Linked DNA regions of Nitrosopumilus sp. b3. Each later gene encodes a partner of the first gene's protein in a complex. Links are inferred from orthologs where the notes say so. Each region holds a gene or a part of one and is shown in the gene's direction. Other genes may lie near its edges. The genes, in order: C6990_RS00540, C6990_RS07555, C6990_RS07560, C6990_RS08925 and C6990_RS07705.

Region 1 (3,415 bases):
GTTTCAGTTAGAAAAGATATTACTGAACAAAAAAACCTCACTAAAAAATTACTCCATGCTGAAAGATTAAGTGCTATAGGAGAACTATCATCTAGAATGTCTCATGATATAAGAAACCCTCTTTCAATTATACAAAATGAATTTGAGTTATTAAAACGAAAAAAGATTCTTGATGAAAAGCAAATAGAAAGAGTTACCACTTCAATAAATAGAATTACTCATCAACTAAATGATGTCTTAGATTTTTTGAGAGATACTCCGGTAATATCAAAAAAATTTAATCTTTCAAATCTTTTAAGTAAAGTTTTATCTTCACTTAATGCACCTTCTGGAGTAAAAATCAAAACATCAGGTGATGAAATTTTTATGTTTGGTGATGAAAGTAAAATGAATGTTGTTTTGGTAAATCTAATTTATAATGCAATTCAGGCTGTTGAAGAATCTGGAGAAATAGATGTTTTCATATCAAAAACCAATACGGAAATAATTATCAAAGTAACAGATTCTGGTCCTGGAATTACCATCAAACCACTTGAAAAAGTATTTGATCCATTAATCACATCAAAGCAAAAAGGAACAGGATTAGGACTTGCAAGTGTAAAAAATATCATAACTCAGCATAACGGAACTATTTCTGTAAAAAATAACCCAACTACCTTTATAATTAAAATTCCACAAAAAGAAGAGAATGACAACAGTAGTAATAGTTGATGATGAAATTGCATTAATTGAATTATTTTCTGATTTGTTTAAATTAGAAAATATTGATGTTGTAGGAGTCGGATATGATGGAAATCAAGCTGTGGAATTATGTTCAAAACATAACCCTGATTACCTTCTATTAGATTTGTCAATGCCTGAATTTGATGGATTTTATGCCCTTGAAAAATTACAAAATTCTACTACAAAAATAATTGTTACAACTGGATTAGTTGAAGAAAACATTTTGAATCAATTAGATCAATTCCCAATACTATCAATACAAAACAAACCTGTTAATTTTGATGAAGTTTTGAAAGTAATGACCCCGATCTGAGAAATTCATGGTAAATTATCTTGAATACGCTAGATACATTACCTCAATGATTTATAAGACGATTATCGATTTTTGCACTTTATGGCAAAGGTATACGATGTACCATCAGATGTATTGATAAAAAGACTCGCAGAAATTCTAAAGAATGAAGATATTCCTGCACCTACTTGGATTCCCTTTGTCAAAACTGGGGCTCATGCTGATAAACCCCCACAAGAGAGAGACTGGTGGTATACTAGATGTGCCTCAATTATGAGAAAAATTTACTTTCATGGTCCAATTGGAATTAATGAATTAAGAAAAGATTATGGTGGAGGTAAACCATCTGGATACGGTGCAGCACATCACAAAGATGCAGGTGGTGCAATCATTAGAAATGCTATTCAAGGATTAGAAAAACTTGGTTATTTAGAAAAGGTTGAGAAGAAAGGTAGAATAATTTCTAAACATGGAATGCAAAAACTAGACAGATTAGCTACTGAAATACTAAAAGAACTCATTGTTGAAAATCCTCAATTGAAAGTTTACACATAGATTCAAAATGAGTTTCCCAGAATCTAATGAAGAATCCCCTTACGATAATAAGAATAATGATCCATCTGCACAAAAAGAACAGATTCTAAAACAAATCCTTTCACCTGAAGCAAGACTGAGACTCAATAATATCAAAATGGTAAAATCCGAATTATCTGATCTAGTTGAACAGTATTTGATCGGAATGGCAACCCAAGGTAAACTTCCTGGCCAAATCTCTGATGATCAACTCAAACAAATATTGCTCTCAATTCAGCAACCAAAACGTGATTTTAAGATAAATCGTGTCTAATTCAGAAAAAATATAATTATAGGTAGCGTGTGGCTTATTTCATGAAAGCCGTAGTATACAATGAATATGCACCAGATGATAATTATGCTAAAATCCTCAAAGTCCAGGATATAGATGAACCAAAACCAAAAGCAGATGAAGTAGTCTTTAAAGTCAAATCTGCTGCTCTAAATTATAATGATATTTGGGGAATGAGAGGAGTACCTGTAGCTGTTCCATTACCACATGTTTCAGGTTCTGATGCAGCTGGAGACGTAATCGCAGTTGGTGAAGATGTTAAAAATATCAAAGTTGGAGATAGAGTTGTATCTCATTCAAACATGTCTTGCAGAGTTTGTAAAGCATGTACTGATGGACGAGAATTTGATTGTGTTAAAAGAACCATTTGGGGATTTCAAACTGGTCCAACATGGGGAGCTTTTCAAGAAGTTACTCACTTACCTGAAGTCAATGTCTCAGTTATTCCAGAAGGCGTATCCTATGATGAAGCAGCGGCAGCATCTATGACTATACTTACTTCTTGGCACATGTTAGTTGGTAGAGCCAAAATTACTCCCGGACAAACTGTCTTAATTATGGGTGGTGGTTCTGGAGTTGGAAGCTTTGGAATTCAGATAGCAAAATTATACAATTGTGATGTTATTGCAACAGCAAGCCCTGACAAACTAGACAAATGTCTGGAACTTGGAGCTGATTATGCAGTTGATCATAGAAAAGAAGATTGGAGTAAAGAAGTCTTTAAAATTTCTAAAGAACTTGCAAAGAAAAAGGGTGAAGCACCAGGAATTGATCTTTCCTTTGATCATATTGGTGAAACACACTGGAACAAGCAACTTCAACTTCTAAAATATGGTGCAACACTAGTTTCATGTGGCGCAACAACAGGATATGATGCAAAAACTGATCTAAGACATATCTTCTTTAAAGGAACTAACATCTTGGGTTCAACACAAGGAACCAAAGCTGAATTAGATCAAGCTCTCTATTGGATGAGTCAGGGTAAAATTAAAGCCGCAATTGATTCTACATATTCCTTTGAGCAAGCAGCAGAGGCACATACAAAGATGTTAACCGGTAAGGGACTCTTTGGCAAAATCTTAATGAAGCCTGAAGGCGCTTAATCATTTAATGACACAGCTTTTCAGAAGCCTCATTTTTGTTCCTGGGAATAATCCCAGATTTCTTGAAAAAGCAAAAAAGCTTCAAGCTGACATTGTTTGTTTTGATTTAGAAGATTCTGTTCCAGATGACAAAAAAGTTCATGCAAGAAAATTAATCAAATCTGCATTAAAATCACGAAAATCCTACGAGTCTTCAATCTTTGTGCGTACAAATTCCCCTACTTCGGGAAAAATTCCTTCAGACCTCAAAGAAGTAATTCAAAAAGGAATTGATGGAATTGTGATTCCAAAAGTAAACAATGTAAAAGAAATGAAAAAAATAGTAAAAACACTATCAGGATTAGAAAAATCAAGAAAATTAAAACCAATTCAAATTATTCCTTCTATTGAATCTGCAGAAGGTGTAGTTAACACGTATAACATTGCATCTTT
Region 2 (3,457 bases), on another replicon or contig:
TTACTCATTTGCATAAATATGGAAATTAGAAATTATTAACTTTTGGAATTTCTATTCCAATAAGATAATTAAGAAAAAGGGGTTTTCATAATATTATGCAGAGGTTATGTAGTCAAGATCCATCAGGCAAAGGTGAGCATTGTTTTTGTATAGATATTGACGCTCAGCGAGGAATCAAAAAATGCTGTAAATGTAATTTATGGAATGTTCAGGGTAATGATTGGACAGAGGATGAAGACTTTAGATAATTTGTGTAAAAAATTTACCAAAAAAGGTCTTGAAATTTAGATTCACCTGAAAATATTCAAAAATCATTCAATTTGGTGCCTAGCATGGTTTTTATCGGGGTTTCTTTGAATTTTTGAATACTTGAGTACTCAAGAATATAGACACATTGTAAGGATTGTGGGTAATGATATCCCAGGAGAGCGAAAAATGCTTGTAGGGTTGACTCAGATTAAAGGAATTGGGTATAATTTTGCCACAGCAATTCTAGACACATTAAAGATCGACACAAATTCTAACATCGGAAATCTCACTGAAGAAAATGTTCAAGCAATTGAAAAATTGATCACAGATCCTATTGGAGGAAATTTCCCAACATGGTTCCTCAATAGAAGAAAAGACATTGAGACAGGAGCTGATTTGCATTTACTTACATCAGATATTCCATTTACATTAAGAAACGATATTGAAAGAGAAAGAATAACTGCAAGCTGGAGAGGTTATCGTCACCTTAGTGGCCTAAAAGTAAGAGGTCAAAGAACTAGAACATCAGGTAGAAAAGGTGGAGCTGTGGGAGTTGCAAAAGGAGGAATGGCAGCACCAGTAAAGAAGGGAAGTGCAGGAGCTCCGGCAGCAGAAGCAGCAGCTCCGGCAGCAGAAGCAGCAGTTCCGGCAGCGGAGAAAAAAGAGTAGGTGTTTTGAATGGGAGATCCAAAATACCCACGTAGAGTTTGGAGAAAACCAAAAAGACCACTTAATTATGAATTAAAAATGGAAGAGCTCAAAACTCTTGGTACATTTGGATTAAGAACAAAAAGAGAACTATGGAAAGCACATACAGAATTATCACGTGTAAGACATCAAGCAAGATCGTTGCTTGCATTAAGACAAGAGATTAGGGAAGAAAAAGAACCAATTTTGATGCAATCACTTGCAAGGATTGGGTTAGTTAGCAGTGGTGCTACATTAGACGATGTACTCAATCTGAACGCTAATGATTTACTTTCACGTAGATTACAAACCATTGTAACAAAAAAATTTGGATTTAAAACACCATATCAAGCAAGACAGGCAGTTATTCACGGACACATTATGATTGGAGAAAGAAAGGTAGACATCCCATCATACACAGTAACAGTTGCTGAGGAAGACAGTATTCATTTCACACCAGAATCAAAGATTCCAGAAATGTTAGAGAATACAAAATCTAAAGAACCTTCTGAAGAAACTGTAGAGGCTGCTTCTGAAGAAACTGTAGAGGCTGCTTCTGAAGAAACACCAAAAGATGAAAGTTCTTCAACAGAATAATCAAAAAAATAGGCTTATCAGTAAATAACCCCAATATCTGAGAGAATAACATGTGTTCAATTATAGGATATTATGGAAAGATTAGCGCTGCCCCTATTCTCGTAAAGGGATTAAAAAGAATGGAATATCGTGGATACGATAGTGTTGGAGTTGCAACAGAATCAGAGAACAAAATTGAATTAAAGAAGGGCATTGGAAAAGTCGATGAGGTAAATTCAAAAATTCAATTAGACATATTGCCAGGAAAAATTGGCATTGGCCATACTAGGTGGGCAACACATGGCAAAGTAACAGATACAAATGCTCACCCTCATCCAAGTAATTCTGGAAAAATTGCAATAGTACATAATGGAATTATAGAAAATTTTGAGGAATTAAAACTGCAATTAGAAAAGGATGGATATAGTTTCAAAAGTGAAACAGATAGTGAAATAATTGCTAACTTGCTTCAAAAAAATTATGAGTTAACAGGAGATGTCAAAGAAACGATTGTTAAAACAGTTTCAGAAATTAAAGGGCATTATGCTTTTGTTGCAATGTTTGAAAACGGTCAGCTTGCAGCAGCAAGATATCATGAACCGTTAATAATCGGAGTTGGAAAAGATGATTTCTTTTTATCAAGTGACGTTCTAGGATTTATTGAATATACAGATGATGCCATTTACATGGAAAATGGAAATTTTGTAATTTTAGACAAGGATAAATTTCAAATTTTAGATTTTGAGGGAAATCATGCAAAATATGGAATTACCAAAGTATCAAAAGAATTTGGAGATGCGTATAAAGGAGATTATGCACACTTTACGTTAAAAGAAATTTATGAACAACCTGAAACAATTTTGAAGGCAGGAGAAAAAACTGCTGATGCAATTGAAAAAACTGCAGATTATCTAAGACATTCAAAAAATATCTACATTACAGGTAGCGGTACAAGTTACAATTCAGCATTAATTGCAAAACAAATGTTCTCAAAATATGCCAAAATCAAAGTAGAACCAATCATGTCAAGTGAACTTCAGTTTTCACCAGACAGTATTGAGGAAAATTCAATATTAATTGCAATTTCTCAGAGTGGAGAGAGTGCAGACGTATTAGAAGCAGTGAAGATTGCTAAAAAAGCAAAGTGTAAAATCATATCTATTGTAAATCTGCTAACATCATCGCTTGCTAGAGAAGCAGATGTAGTTATTGGAATGAATTGTGGACCAGAAATAGGAGTTGCAGCGACAAAGAGTTTCACAGCACAACTCGTAATAATTTACAAAATAGTAGAGAAACTAACTAATGATGAAATAAAGATAGATTTTAACAAGATTTCAGAATCGGTTTCAAAAACATTGGACAAGCCAATAAGAATTCAGATAGTGGCCCAAAAATTAAAAAATATTTCAGACATTTATGTTCTGGGAAGAGGAGTACATTATCCAATTGCCATAGAAGCAGCATTGAAATTAAAAGAGCTTACATACATTCATGCAGAAGGAATTCCTGGAGGGGAATTAAAACACGGGCCGCTTGCACTTATGGATGAAAGTGTTTTTGTTTTAATCATCAATCCAAATGACTCAACATATTCGGATACCCTAACTAGTGCAAGGGAAATTAAGGCTAGAGGAGCAAAAATTATCGGGATTTCAGATGTAGAAAGCGACGTATATGATTATTGGATAGAGATTTCCAAAGTAGAAGAATCAATGTATCCAATTTCAGAAATAATTCCCATCCAACTGCTATCATATTATGCAGCACTCGAAAAGGACACAGATCCAGATTATCCTAGAAATTTGGCAAAATCAGTTACAGTGAAGTAAATAATCGATGATACTCTTTTTCTGCTAAATCCAAATATTTTGTAGAATCATTTCCAGTTTTAATCATGGAGGAAATAATACTTCCCCCAGCTCCAACACCTTCTTTTGCAAAA
Region 3 (3,629 bases), on another replicon or contig:
CAATGATACGGGTGAACTCCTACAGGACCTGCAGTAAACTCATAAACAAACTGTCCCCCATTTCCACCTACAGGTTCAAAGACACCATCCATTCCTGCAGGATGAATTCCATGGAAGTGGATTGTATGTTCTTTTTGACCATTGTTGATGAATTTTATTTTAAGAAGATCCCCTTCAGTAGCCCTAATTGTAGGGCCAGGGACAGTTCCATTAAAAGTCCAAACATTATAGAATACTCCTGAGGAGACCTCCATTATTTTGTCATCTTCTGCAATTATTGTGTATTCTCTCAAGGTTGTACCATCAGATAATTCTGAAACTCGACCATAATTGAAATCACGTAAATAGTTCATTGGATCAAATTCAACAGTAGATACAACGTAAAGAGGATCAATTATCTCTCCAGAAGTTTTTACTACAGCACCAGTATGTGTGACAAAAGTTTTTTCCTCAGATTGAGCTTGAGACATAATTGGGAAGATCATGATTATAGAGATCCCAATGAAGAAGGTAATTGCTAAAAACATAGTTTGAGAACGAGTGATATTCAGGATGAGTTGATTTATTAAATTCTTTATTTAAATTTAACCTGAGCTAACTTTTTTAGTCTAGTCTAACTTTTTATGCTCAATTCATCCAGATTTGTAGAAAAATTAGGTTTAAACTAAAGAAAACCAAATAGGTTTTGTGCAGAAATCGGGAATGATAGTAATTGGTTCCGGAGTTCTAATCATCATAGGGTTATTTCTACTAGTATTAGGAAATCAAGCCATTCTTGAAGGGATTATTCAAAATAATGGCAAAGTTAGTTCTGAACAAGTACTTTCAATTTCCAATAATTTTGATTCACAGACAACTCCCATCGGTGTTTTCGCAGTTCAGATAATAGATTTTCAAGAAAATACATTTTCTGTAAAAATATTGGATCCATTGGATATTGGAATAGTTTCACACCAAATTAATGATGAAACTATTGAAGAAGAATTTGAAGTTTTAGAGACAGGAATTTACAAATTGATTATTCAAAGCAATAGTAATGAAGAATCTCAAGTTTTTGGAGCAATTGGACCGTTACCGGATTCGGGAAAGAAAGTTCTTGGTTTTATTCCAGTATATGTGATTGTTGCTGGAATGATTGGATTAGCAGTAGTTGGAATTCTAGGTATTAGAAACAGAAAAAGATCAGTTTAGGTAACTATCCATTTTTTCAAGACCGCTAATTGTAGCATCAAAATTATCACCATTTTCAATTATGCCATTGAGTTTCTCAGAATTAGCTGAAAGTAAGTAATTTCCATCATTTGGATTTTTGAAAATAAATTCATGCTCAATTAAATATGAAAGCCTATCAAGGACGTCATTTTCAGAAATAGAAGATTTTTGTGCCAAAAATGAACATTCTTTGGGACCATCTTCAAGCTCTGCCAATATTGAAGAAGTGACAGGATCAAACATACAATCCACAACTTTTTCTTTATCAAAAGAATTACTCATTTGCATAAATATGGAAATTAGAAATTATTAACTTTTGGAATTTCTATTCCAATAAGATAATTAAGAAAAAGGGGTTTTCATAATATTATGCAGAGGTTATGTAGTCAAGATCCATCAGGCAAAGGTGAGCATTGTTTTTGTATAGATATTGACGCTCAGCGAGGAATCAAAAAATGCTGTAAATGTAATTTATGGAATGTTCAGGGTAATGATTGGACAGAGGATGAAGACTTTAGATAATTTGTGTAAAAAATTTACCAAAAAAGGTCTTGAAATTTAGATTCACCTGAAAATATTCAAAAATCATTCAATTTGGTGCCTAGCATGGTTTTTATCGGGGTTTCTTTGAATTTTTGAATACTTGAGTACTCAAGAATATAGACACATTGTAAGGATTGTGGGTAATGATATCCCAGGAGAGCGAAAAATGCTTGTAGGGTTGACTCAGATTAAAGGAATTGGGTATAATTTTGCCACAGCAATTCTAGACACATTAAAGATCGACACAAATTCTAACATCGGAAATCTCACTGAAGAAAATGTTCAAGCAATTGAAAAATTGATCACAGATCCTATTGGAGGAAATTTCCCAACATGGTTCCTCAATAGAAGAAAAGACATTGAGACAGGAGCTGATTTGCATTTACTTACATCAGATATTCCATTTACATTAAGAAACGATATTGAAAGAGAAAGAATAACTGCAAGCTGGAGAGGTTATCGTCACCTTAGTGGCCTAAAAGTAAGAGGTCAAAGAACTAGAACATCAGGTAGAAAAGGTGGAGCTGTGGGAGTTGCAAAAGGAGGAATGGCAGCACCAGTAAAGAAGGGAAGTGCAGGAGCTCCGGCAGCAGAAGCAGCAGCTCCGGCAGCAGAAGCAGCAGTTCCGGCAGCGGAGAAAAAAGAGTAGGTGTTTTGAATGGGAGATCCAAAATACCCACGTAGAGTTTGGAGAAAACCAAAAAGACCACTTAATTATGAATTAAAAATGGAAGAGCTCAAAACTCTTGGTACATTTGGATTAAGAACAAAAAGAGAACTATGGAAAGCACATACAGAATTATCACGTGTAAGACATCAAGCAAGATCGTTGCTTGCATTAAGACAAGAGATTAGGGAAGAAAAAGAACCAATTTTGATGCAATCACTTGCAAGGATTGGGTTAGTTAGCAGTGGTGCTACATTAGACGATGTACTCAATCTGAACGCTAATGATTTACTTTCACGTAGATTACAAACCATTGTAACAAAAAAATTTGGATTTAAAACACCATATCAAGCAAGACAGGCAGTTATTCACGGACACATTATGATTGGAGAAAGAAAGGTAGACATCCCATCATACACAGTAACAGTTGCTGAGGAAGACAGTATTCATTTCACACCAGAATCAAAGATTCCAGAAATGTTAGAGAATACAAAATCTAAAGAACCTTCTGAAGAAACTGTAGAGGCTGCTTCTGAAGAAACTGTAGAGGCTGCTTCTGAAGAAACACCAAAAGATGAAAGTTCTTCAACAGAATAATCAAAAAAATAGGCTTATCAGTAAATAACCCCAATATCTGAGAGAATAACATGTGTTCAATTATAGGATATTATGGAAAGATTAGCGCTGCCCCTATTCTCGTAAAGGGATTAAAAAGAATGGAATATCGTGGATACGATAGTGTTGGAGTTGCAACAGAATCAGAGAACAAAATTGAATTAAAGAAGGGCATTGGAAAAGTCGATGAGGTAAATTCAAAAATTCAATTAGACATATTGCCAGGAAAAATTGGCATTGGCCATACTAGGTGGGCAACACATGGCAAAGTAACAGATACAAATGCTCACCCTCATCCAAGTAATTCTGGAAAAATTGCAATAGTACATAATGGAATTATAGAAAATTTTGAGGAATTAAAACTGCAATTAGAAAAGGATGGATATAGTTTCAAAAGTGAAACAGATAGTGAAATAATTGCTAACTTGCTTCAAAAAAATTATGAGTTAACAGGAGATGTCAAAGAAACGATTGTTAAAACAGTTTCAGAAATTAAAGGGCATTATGCTTTTGTTGCAATGTTTGAAAACGGTCAGCTTGCAGCAGCAAGATATCATGAACCGTTAATAATCGGAGTTGGAAAAGATGATTT
Region 4 (3,689 bases), on another replicon or contig:
AGTTGCAAAAGAGATTGAAGAGAAAATCAAACTATCAAGTCCAGATACATCTGTGGTAGTAGCACCAACAATTGGTCACAGAGTTACAGTTAGAATAAGAGCAAACAACAAAAAACTTTCTTCAAAAATCACCAATACAGACCCTGCATATAGCAACATTGGAGGCATGGGAGTAGCAAAAGCAGTAGGGGATTTTCTAAAAATTGAAAAGTGTTTACCCTTAGAAGATGATGAAAGTTCAAAATTTACTGCAAATATAGTTAATGAGTTTTCAGAGCAATCAATCAAAATTATGAAAGAGAGTCAAATTAATAAAAAAAGAAAAGAGCAATCAAAGAAACAACTTAGTTGTATTTTACTCAGAGATGCTGGAAACAAATACCCAGATGTTATTCCAATTAATGAAAAATATTCCATGCAGTTTTCATGTATTGTAGATATGCCAGTAGAGCTTGGAATATCAGATGTTCTAAAAATGAAAGCATATGAAGCTGGAGGATTAACTGATTATGAAGAAAAAGCTAGAGTAGCAGCAAAAGCAATGGAAACTCAAAACTCAATTTATGTTCATCTCAAAGGACCAGATGAATTCGGTCATGACGGAGACGCAATCGGAAAAATGAAAAATATTGAAGAAATTGATCAAAGGTTTTTCAAAACACTTGTTGAAAATATTGATTCAAGTAAAGTTGCAATTGTAATATCTGCAGATCATTCCACACCATGCATCAACAAAGGTCATAGTGATGATCCTGTACCAGTTTTAGTTTCAGCAGATTTTATTAAAAATGATGGAACTACTAGAATGACTGAAGAACAAGCAAAGAAAGGAAGTATAGGTCTTCTTCAAGGTGCAGAGGTAGTTCCCAAAGCACTTGAATTAATTAAATCTCAAACCTAGTTAATTTTTTTGCTTGCTGCATTTCAATTGATTTCTTTCTTATTCTATCAACATCAATAGAATGATACATTGAAGGAGAAGAACCTAATTTTTCTAATGCTCTGCTTAACATTCCAATGCCAATGTTTTCTTCATTTTCTTGTTGGTGAGCAAAAGCTACTGCGACTAAAATAATTCCTTGTACAAGCTCCTTCTCTCTCCCATAGCATTGATTCCAAACTCCCTCAAATGCTTCATGGCACTCCCAGAATCTTTCATTATTAAAGAAAAAGATCCCATCCTGAATACCTTTCTCTTTTTCAATATGCTCCTCAAAAACATGTCTTACATTATCAAGATCCCCAATTGGAGATAGTTTACCGACAACCACATCCAGATCTTCTTTCTCAGCAGCAACATCAAATTCTATAAATTTTGTAGCAACTCTAGCCAATCTTATTGAGACATTTTTCATATCTGACACAAGATCTCTAGCTTTGTAAGCAAGTTCTCTGCAATTTTGAGGTAAATATTTCTCATTTTTGAAATGAAGAAGATAACGTTCCACGATATGAGTCATAGGGAATTTCTTAAATTTCTTCTGGAATTTCAATCAAGGTTTATATGAAATATCTAAAGGATTTTTGATACATGTCCATCATCGAGACAATCACAGACGTAGATAACACATTCCTATCTAGAAGAGAGCTTACATGTAATTTTGCTGGATTAGGTGGAAAACTAAAAAGTTTAGAGGCAGCAGATATGGTCACTAAAGAATTCAAGCTAGATGGCAAAGTTGTAATTCCAATGAGACTCAAAACTCATGTAGGTCAATCACATGTAACAGGTACTTTCTATGTTTACGAAGACGAAGGTTTAGCTAAAAAACATGTCAATCCAACGATTTTCTCCAGAATTGAAAAAACAAAAACAAAATTGGCAGAAGCTCAAGCAGCAGAAGCACCAGCAGAGGATGCATCTGAAGAAGCACCAGCAGAAGTAAAAGCAGAGGATGCCGCACCTGAAGAAGTAAAAGCAGAGGAGAAATCTGAATAATGCCTGTAGAACAAAAAGGCAAGAAAGGTTCTAGCCCAAATGTTTACAAATATTTCAAAGCAGACGGAGACAAAGTTACTAGAATTAAAAAAATTTGTTCTAGATGTGGAAAAGGTGTTTTCATGTCAGAGCACAAAGACAGGCATACTTGTGGAAAGTGCGGACTAACAGAATTCAACCAATAAAAAAAATAGTTTAAAATAACTTTTAATTCAGTACAGTCTTTTTTGTCGAATTTTAGAACTTTTTTCTTCCAGCTGTTCAATTTTTGAAACAAATTCTGGAACAAGTTGTATTTTAGAAAGAGATTCAGCAGACAACTTCACATTATTTGAATCCAGAGAGATATTTGATTTAGGAAGATTTTTGTCAGCCCAAAATTTCATCACTTTATCTTCAAGTTTGTAATCACGAAATCCAGATGGGAATTTTTTTGTGATATGGTTTAGCAAAGTACGATCTTTGAAGACAACTCTTGGTTCAAACAATCTGGTTTCATCAGTATAGACATTTTCAAATAAATTTCCAGATATTTCATCAGATAATAATTCCATCTTTGAGATTTTTCTCATTAATTCAAGAAAATGTAAAAATTCATGTGCTAAAATTGCATGAATGGTACCTTTAAGCCCATAAGCAACCAGAGGTGCAGAAATCTGAATTACAACCTGAAATTTATCGTCAAACACTACGGGGATAGTTCTTGCAAATAGTATTCCAAATTCATAAGAATTGAGATTGGGGGAGGATAATACAAGTGAAGGCTCAACATATGCAACAGGATATTTTATTCCAGATGCTTTTTCAATTCTATTAATTCCTGCAACAACAATTGGGAATCGTTCTACAACAAGATCATAGATTTTATCAGGAATTATTCCTTTGACATGTGCATCTTTGAAACGTATTAGCGGGTCCAATATTACTCCTTGACAAGTTTGAATGTAAAAGGGTTAATTTTTTAGGATCTTGGCTTTCCAGATTTTGCTTTCTTTCTTTTACGGGTTTCAGCCCTTTGATCAGCATGTCTTTGATGTTTACCTTTTTTTCTAAGTGGCATATTTTTTACGATATTCAGAGGTAGTTAATTGTTATCATTTTACTTCAATATCACTAAAATCAAATTCATTACATTTGCATGTATTATCAAGAATTTGAGAAATTCCAGGAGTCACATCATCACCGTCTATAAATCTCCTAACTGGGAGGCCTCCCTGAGTTTTCAAAGTTAGAGTAAAGGTATTTTTAGAATTTTTTTTATATTTTATAAAAAATATTTTTTTCTCTGAACGTTTTCCAGATTTGTCATAAACTACCACGGGTTGTTTTTCAAGAATTTTTAATTTTTTTAGGCTTTTTGAATCAACATCTGAGTATGTAGAAATTTTTAGTTGGATTAAAGAATTGAATTTTAGAGGGTTTTTTGGCGATTCATGAACTAGTTTCAGATTTGAGATTTTCAGAGAATCAGTCTTAAAAGAAGTTAATTTCAGGGTTCGTTTTAGAGGGTTTTGAAGTTTTACAAAAAAGGGCCTACCGGTACCCAAAACTAAACTAGATTTGTCCTCACCACCAATCCAAGTGAATTTAGCAGTAGTCCCACCAATTTTTTCAAAAAGAAATTTTGAGATTTGACCCTCAATACTTTCAAATTCAGAAATTCCATGAAAATCACACATTCTACATCCTTTTCCAGAGCAATTTTCACATGATTTCTGTTTCTGAGGAATGCCTCGCATAGTTTTGACAT
Region 5 (3,694 bases), on another replicon or contig:
ATCATGCAATCAAAATCAATCCTGAATTTTTACCTGCTAAAAATAACAAAGCAAATGCCCTTGCAAATTTGAAAGATTATGATAATGCTATTTCTATTTATGAAGAAATTTTAAAGAAAAATCCCAACTATATTTCTGCTAGAAAAAATCTTGAAATTGCATCATCCTTGAATGCTCCTATTGTAACTTTAGTAGATGAGCCAATACAACCAATTATCAAAAAAATAGATTACTCTGAATCAGATTCACCAAAAGTTTCTAGTACTACAAATCATGAAAAAGAAAATACGATTTCTTTTTTTGATGAAATTGGTTTAGTGTTTTCTTCTTTGGGTTCAGTGTTTAATTTTCTGAACTAATTTTTTCTAATACCGTGCGTGGTTTTTCAATAAACCTATAAAGCCCTGTGGCGCCGATCGATTTAAGGAAACATACATGAGTAAACTACTTGAAAAATCATTAAAGGATGCCCGAAAAGAAGATCAACTAACTTTCGGTACAAAACAAGTTTTAAACTCTTTAAAAAATTCCAAGCTAATTGTATTATCTCAATCAGTGAGTAAAGAAATGGTTGAGAAAATTGAGTCAGATGCAAAAAAAGAAAAAGTACCTCTAGTCAACTTTCAAGGGACTTCAGTCGCACTAGGAAGATTGTGCGGCTTGCAATTTAGAATTTCAACAATTTCATTCACATCAATAACAGATGCAAACATAAAATCAATTTTAAAAGATACAGAAGCTGAGGAAAAAAATGATTAGCTATATTTTATTTAATGAAAGTTTAAATGAGACAATTCAGGTCGGAGATAAATAGGATTTCTAATGACACAGTCAATTAAACTCTCAACAGATCAAATGCGTATGATGTCACTTTTCCAAAATGTAACTGGTGCAACTGCACGCGATTGTGTTGAAGATGAAAAGCAAGATAGAGTAATTTTTGTAGTTAATACTGGTAAAATGGGATTGGCAATTGGCAAAGGTGGTGTTCATATCAAATCATTACAAAATATTGTTAAAAGAAATGTGGAATTAGTAGAATATGATGAGGATCCTGCAAAATTCTTGTCTTCTTTGCTAAATTCAAAACTAATTTCTGAAGTAAAAATAAATACACGAGCAGATGGGACAAAACAGGCAATTGTTATGGTAGACCCAAGAAAGAAAGGAATCGTAGTTGGAAGAGAAGGCAGAAATGCTGAGAAAGCAAGACTACTTGCAAAACGATATTTTGATATTACCAGCGTACTGATTAACAGTCCTGAACGTGCTACTATGGAGATGTAAGATATGAGAAAATCACCACTTGGATTATTTGCTGGCAGAGTTTTAACTACTAAAAAGAAAAAACAGAGATGGGCAATCTCAACATACAAGAGAAGAAAGCTTGGAATTGATAAAAAAGCCGATCCACTTGGAGGAGCTCCACAAGGACGCGGCATAGTTTTAGAAAAAGTAGGAATTGCTGCAAAACAGCCAAACTCTGCTATTAGAAAATGTGTTAGAGTTCAATTAATTAAAAATGGTAAAACAGTTACTGCATTCTTACCAAGAGACGGTGCAATGAACTTTATTGATGAACACGACGAAGTCCACATTCAAGGAATGGGTGCAACACAAGGTGGTGCAATGGGAGATATTCCTGGTGTTAGATTCAAAGTTTTCAAAGTTAACGGTACATCACTTCATGAACTAGTAATAGGAAAGAAAGAGAAACCAAGGAGATAGAAATGGCACAAACTAAAAACTTGTTATTATTTAGAAAATGGGATTTATCTGATATTGAAATCAAAGATCCCGGACTAAAAACTGCCATCTCTTTGAGAAAGCAAATTTTACCTTACACATATGGTCGCTCTGCATTAAAGCGATTCAATAAAGCAGATGTTAACATTGTTGAGAGATTAATCAACAAAACAATGCACTTTGGAAAGAAATATGCAAAGAACACTGGAAGAATGACTGGAAAGAAAACCAAACTTCTAAACACTGTAAAAACTTCTTTTGATATTATTGCACTAAAAACTGGACAAAACCCAGTTGAAGTACTAGTTCGAGCAATTGAATTTTCTGCACCAAACGAAGACACTACAAGAATCGTTTATGGTGGTACTGTTTATCACGTATCAGTTGATGTTGCACCAATCAGAAGAGTTGACTTGGCACTAAAATTCATAGCTGATGCAATCAAAGAGGCAACATTTTCCAATCCAAAACCCATTGAAGAACATATGGCAGAGCAAATAATGCTAGCCGCAGTAAATGATCCAAATGCTCCTTCTGTAAAGAAGAAAAATGAACTAGAAAGAATAGCACAAGCATCAAGATAGATTCTTTAGAATTTTCAGTAGCCCGAGGCAGATTCGAACTGCCGTCTCCGCCTATCCACTCTTGAGATCCAGAGGGCAGAATCCTTGACCGCTAGACTATCGGGCTACTTGAAGAAATTTTTCTGTTTAAGAATATAATCATTTGTTGTCAAGATTGAAATTTTTATAATGAATTATTTTTGTGATTTTTTTGAAATGCTTTGATTACTTTATTCTAACTTCATGAATTGCAGTTGAATAATCACATTTTGCTTTCAATCGCATGTATGGAATTAGTCTATAATGAATCGAGTAAATTTCCCCTTCTTTTAACAAAATTCCTTTCTGCATCAATGATACTAGTCCCCTTGATGGAACATTGATTGAAACATTTTGCTCTTGACATATTTTTTGACGTTTATTTTGAAATTGTTTTAGTGTAAATGATACGTCATTGACTTCTAAAACTAGAGGCCAAATTATTTCACTCCATACCCATCTTCTGTTTTGAGTAGCTGAGGCATGCTTTCCTTTTTCACTCAACATTAATAACATGACTTCCAGATGTTATATCTTAATAGTTGTCTCAAAACGAAATTGAAGAATCATTAAACTTGTTAGAAAAAGATTGGGATGTTGATCCAATTTTACGTAAATTCATGCTTGGTAAAATTACTGATGTGTCTGACTATCCAGTCAAAGTTAAAGATGTGGTATTTCATGTACCTTATCTTAATTCTGAAAAAAAATTCATTCTATGGAAGTGCTTTTGGCCTGACTGCCACAACTGCTGTGATAGACAAGGAAGACTTCCACTTACTTCTGATGATTTGATAATTATTGGAAAAGGCTTGAAATATCAAAAACCTTCTGATTTTATAAAAAATGAAACTCTTACTGTAACGTATCAGGAACCAGGACCCTCAGGACAACTAACTACAATGACTACCATTAATCTGAAAAGAAAAAAAGATGAGACAGCATCTGATGATGGAACGCACATCTCTTGTAGATTCTTAGATGAAAAAGGTGGGTGTAGCATGCATCCCGACAGACCTGGGGTTTGCTATCTTTACCCCTTTTCTAGCTGGCTTGAAAATGAAAAAGGAATTGCACGTGTTCATGCCACCTATCAGTTTACAGGAGATTGCCCCGGATTTTATCTGGCAGATACTTTGGATCCGATGAAAGATGAATTCAAAGATTATTCCAAAACAATTTACGATTACAACATGGCATCAAATAGAACTAATAGAGAGGGGTTCGGGTCTGTTAGTTTTAGCTAGGCTTTAGCTACTTTCATCAAATCTGCAATTTTGATATTCATTCCAAATCGGTCTTCGTGCTTTTTCATGTAACGAAATATTGCAATGAAATCTGGTAAT

Evidence for each region.
Region 2: C6990_RS00540 (region 1) and C6990_RS07555 share a complex: the UniProt entries of both Methanocaldococcus jannaschii proteins name them as parts of the 30S ribosomal subunit. The link is inferred for Nitrosopumilus sp. b3 from one-to-one orthologs.
Region 3: C6990_RS00540 (region 1) and C6990_RS07560 share a complex: the UniProt entries of both Methanocaldococcus jannaschii proteins name them as parts of the 30S ribosomal subunit. The link is inferred for Nitrosopumilus sp. b3 from one-to-one orthologs.
Region 4: C6990_RS00540 (region 1) and C6990_RS08925 share a complex: the UniProt entries of both Methanocaldococcus jannaschii proteins name them as parts of the 30S ribosomal subunit. The link is inferred for Nitrosopumilus sp. b3 from one-to-one orthologs.
Region 5: C6990_RS00540 (region 1) and C6990_RS07705 share a complex: the UniProt entries of both Methanocaldococcus jannaschii proteins name them as parts of the 30S ribosomal subunit. The link is inferred for Nitrosopumilus sp. b3 from one-to-one orthologs.

Annotation. Positions count from the first base shown.
Region 1 is NZ_MU078693.1:91,231-94,645, reverse strand. The notes cover bases 156-2,843. They hold C6990_RS00540 (30S ribosomal protein S19e), read left to right. Parts: upstream 156-1,117; coding sequence 1,118-1,570; downstream 1,571-2,843. Other genes in these bases: C6990_RS00530 (zinc-binding dehydrogenase), read left to right, coding at 1,904-2,843; C6990_RS00535 (DNA-binding protein), read left to right, coding at 1,578-1,862; C6990_RS00545 (response regulator), read left to right, coding at 689-1,036; C6990_RS00550 (ATP-binding protein), read left to right, coding at 156-711. Also shown: more of C6990_RS00550, read left to right, coding at 1-155; more of C6990_RS00530, read left to right, coding at 2,844-2,983; C6990_RS00525 (HpcH/HpaI aldolase/citrate lyase family protein), read left to right, coding at 2,991-3,415. UniProt on the Methanocaldococcus jannaschii protein: May be involved in maturation of the 30S ribosomal subunit.
Region 2 is NZ_MU078696.1:247,585-251,041, reverse strand. Bases 1-2,730 are described here. They hold C6990_RS07555 (30S ribosomal protein S4), read left to right. Parts: upstream 1-927; coding sequence 928-1,533; downstream 1,534-2,730. Other genes in these bases: glmS (glutamine--fructose-6-phosphate transaminase (isomerizing)), read left to right, coding at 1,584-2,730; C6990_RS07560 (30S ribosomal protein S13), read left to right, coding at 370-918; C6990_RS07565 (hypothetical protein), read left to right, coding at 96-248; C6990_RS07570 (hypothetical protein), read right to left, coding at 1-8. Outside these bases: more of glmS, read left to right, coding at 2,731-3,344; nicotinate mononucleotide-dependent phosphoribosyltransferase CobT, read right to left, coding at 3,331-3,457. UniProt on the Methanocaldococcus jannaschii protein: One of the primary rRNA binding proteins, it binds directly to 16S rRNA where it nucleates assembly of the body of the 30S subunit. With S5 and S12 plays an important role in translational accuracy.
Region 3 is NZ_MU078696.1:248,899-252,527, reverse strand. What follows is about bases 728-3,629. They hold C6990_RS07560 (30S ribosomal protein S13), read left to right. Parts: upstream 728-1,855; coding sequence 1,856-2,404; downstream 2,405-3,629. Other genes in these bases: glmS (glutamine--fructose-6-phosphate transaminase (isomerizing)), read left to right, coding at 3,070-3,629; C6990_RS07555 (30S ribosomal protein S4), read left to right, coding at 2,414-3,019; C6990_RS07565 (hypothetical protein), read left to right, coding at 1,582-1,734; C6990_RS07570 (hypothetical protein), read right to left, coding at 1,183-1,494; C6990_RS07575 (hypothetical protein), read left to right, coding at 728-1,191. Also shown: C6990_RS07580 (multicopper oxidase domain-containing protein), read right to left, coding at 1-527; more of C6990_RS07575, read left to right, coding at 688-727. UniProt on the Methanocaldococcus jannaschii protein: Located at the top of the head of the 30S subunit, it contacts several helices of the 16S rRNA.
Region 4 is NZ_MU078696.1:465,655-469,343, reverse strand. Bases 570-3,531 are described here. They hold C6990_RS08925 (30S ribosomal protein S27ae), read left to right. Parts: upstream 570-1,938; coding sequence 1,939-2,124; downstream 2,125-3,531. Other genes in these bases: C6990_RS08915 (tRNA pseudouridine(54/55) synthase Pus10), read right to left, coding at 3,034-3,531; C6990_RS08920 (hypothetical protein), read right to left, coding at 2,152-2,859; C6990_RS08930 (eS24 family ribosomal protein), read left to right, coding at 1,532-1,939; C6990_RS08935 (DUF309 domain-containing protein), read right to left, coding at 885-1,448; C6990_RS08940 (BPG-independent phosphoglycerate mutase family protein), read left to right, coding at 570-901. In the rest of the region: more of C6990_RS08940, read left to right, coding at 1-569; more of C6990_RS08915, read right to left, coding at 3,532-3,689.
Region 5 is NZ_MU078696.1:280,736-284,429, forward strand. The notes cover bases 564-3,530. They hold C6990_RS07705 (30S ribosomal protein S7), read left to right. Parts: upstream 564-1,730; coding sequence 1,731-2,330; downstream 2,331-3,530. Other genes in these bases: C6990_RS07690 (ribosomal L7Ae/L30e/S12e/Gadd45 family protein), read left to right, coding at 564-759; C6990_RS07695 (NusA-like transcription termination signal-binding factor), read left to right, coding at 823-1,287; C6990_RS07700 (30S ribosomal protein S12), read left to right, coding at 1,291-1,728; C6990_RS07715 (hypothetical protein), read right to left, coding at 2,535-2,855; C6990_RS07720 (YkgJ family cysteine cluster protein), read left to right, coding at 2,891-3,530. Outside these bases: C6990_RS07685 (tetratricopeptide repeat protein), read left to right, coding at 1-359; more of C6990_RS07690, read left to right, coding at 436-563; more of C6990_RS07720, read left to right, coding at 3,531-3,595; C6990_RS07725 (NAD(P)/FAD-dependent oxidoreductase), read right to left, coding at 3,592-3,694. UniProt on the Methanocaldococcus jannaschii protein: One of the primary rRNA binding proteins, it binds directly to 16S rRNA where it nucleates assembly of the head domain of the 30S subunit. Is located at the subunit interface close to the decoding center.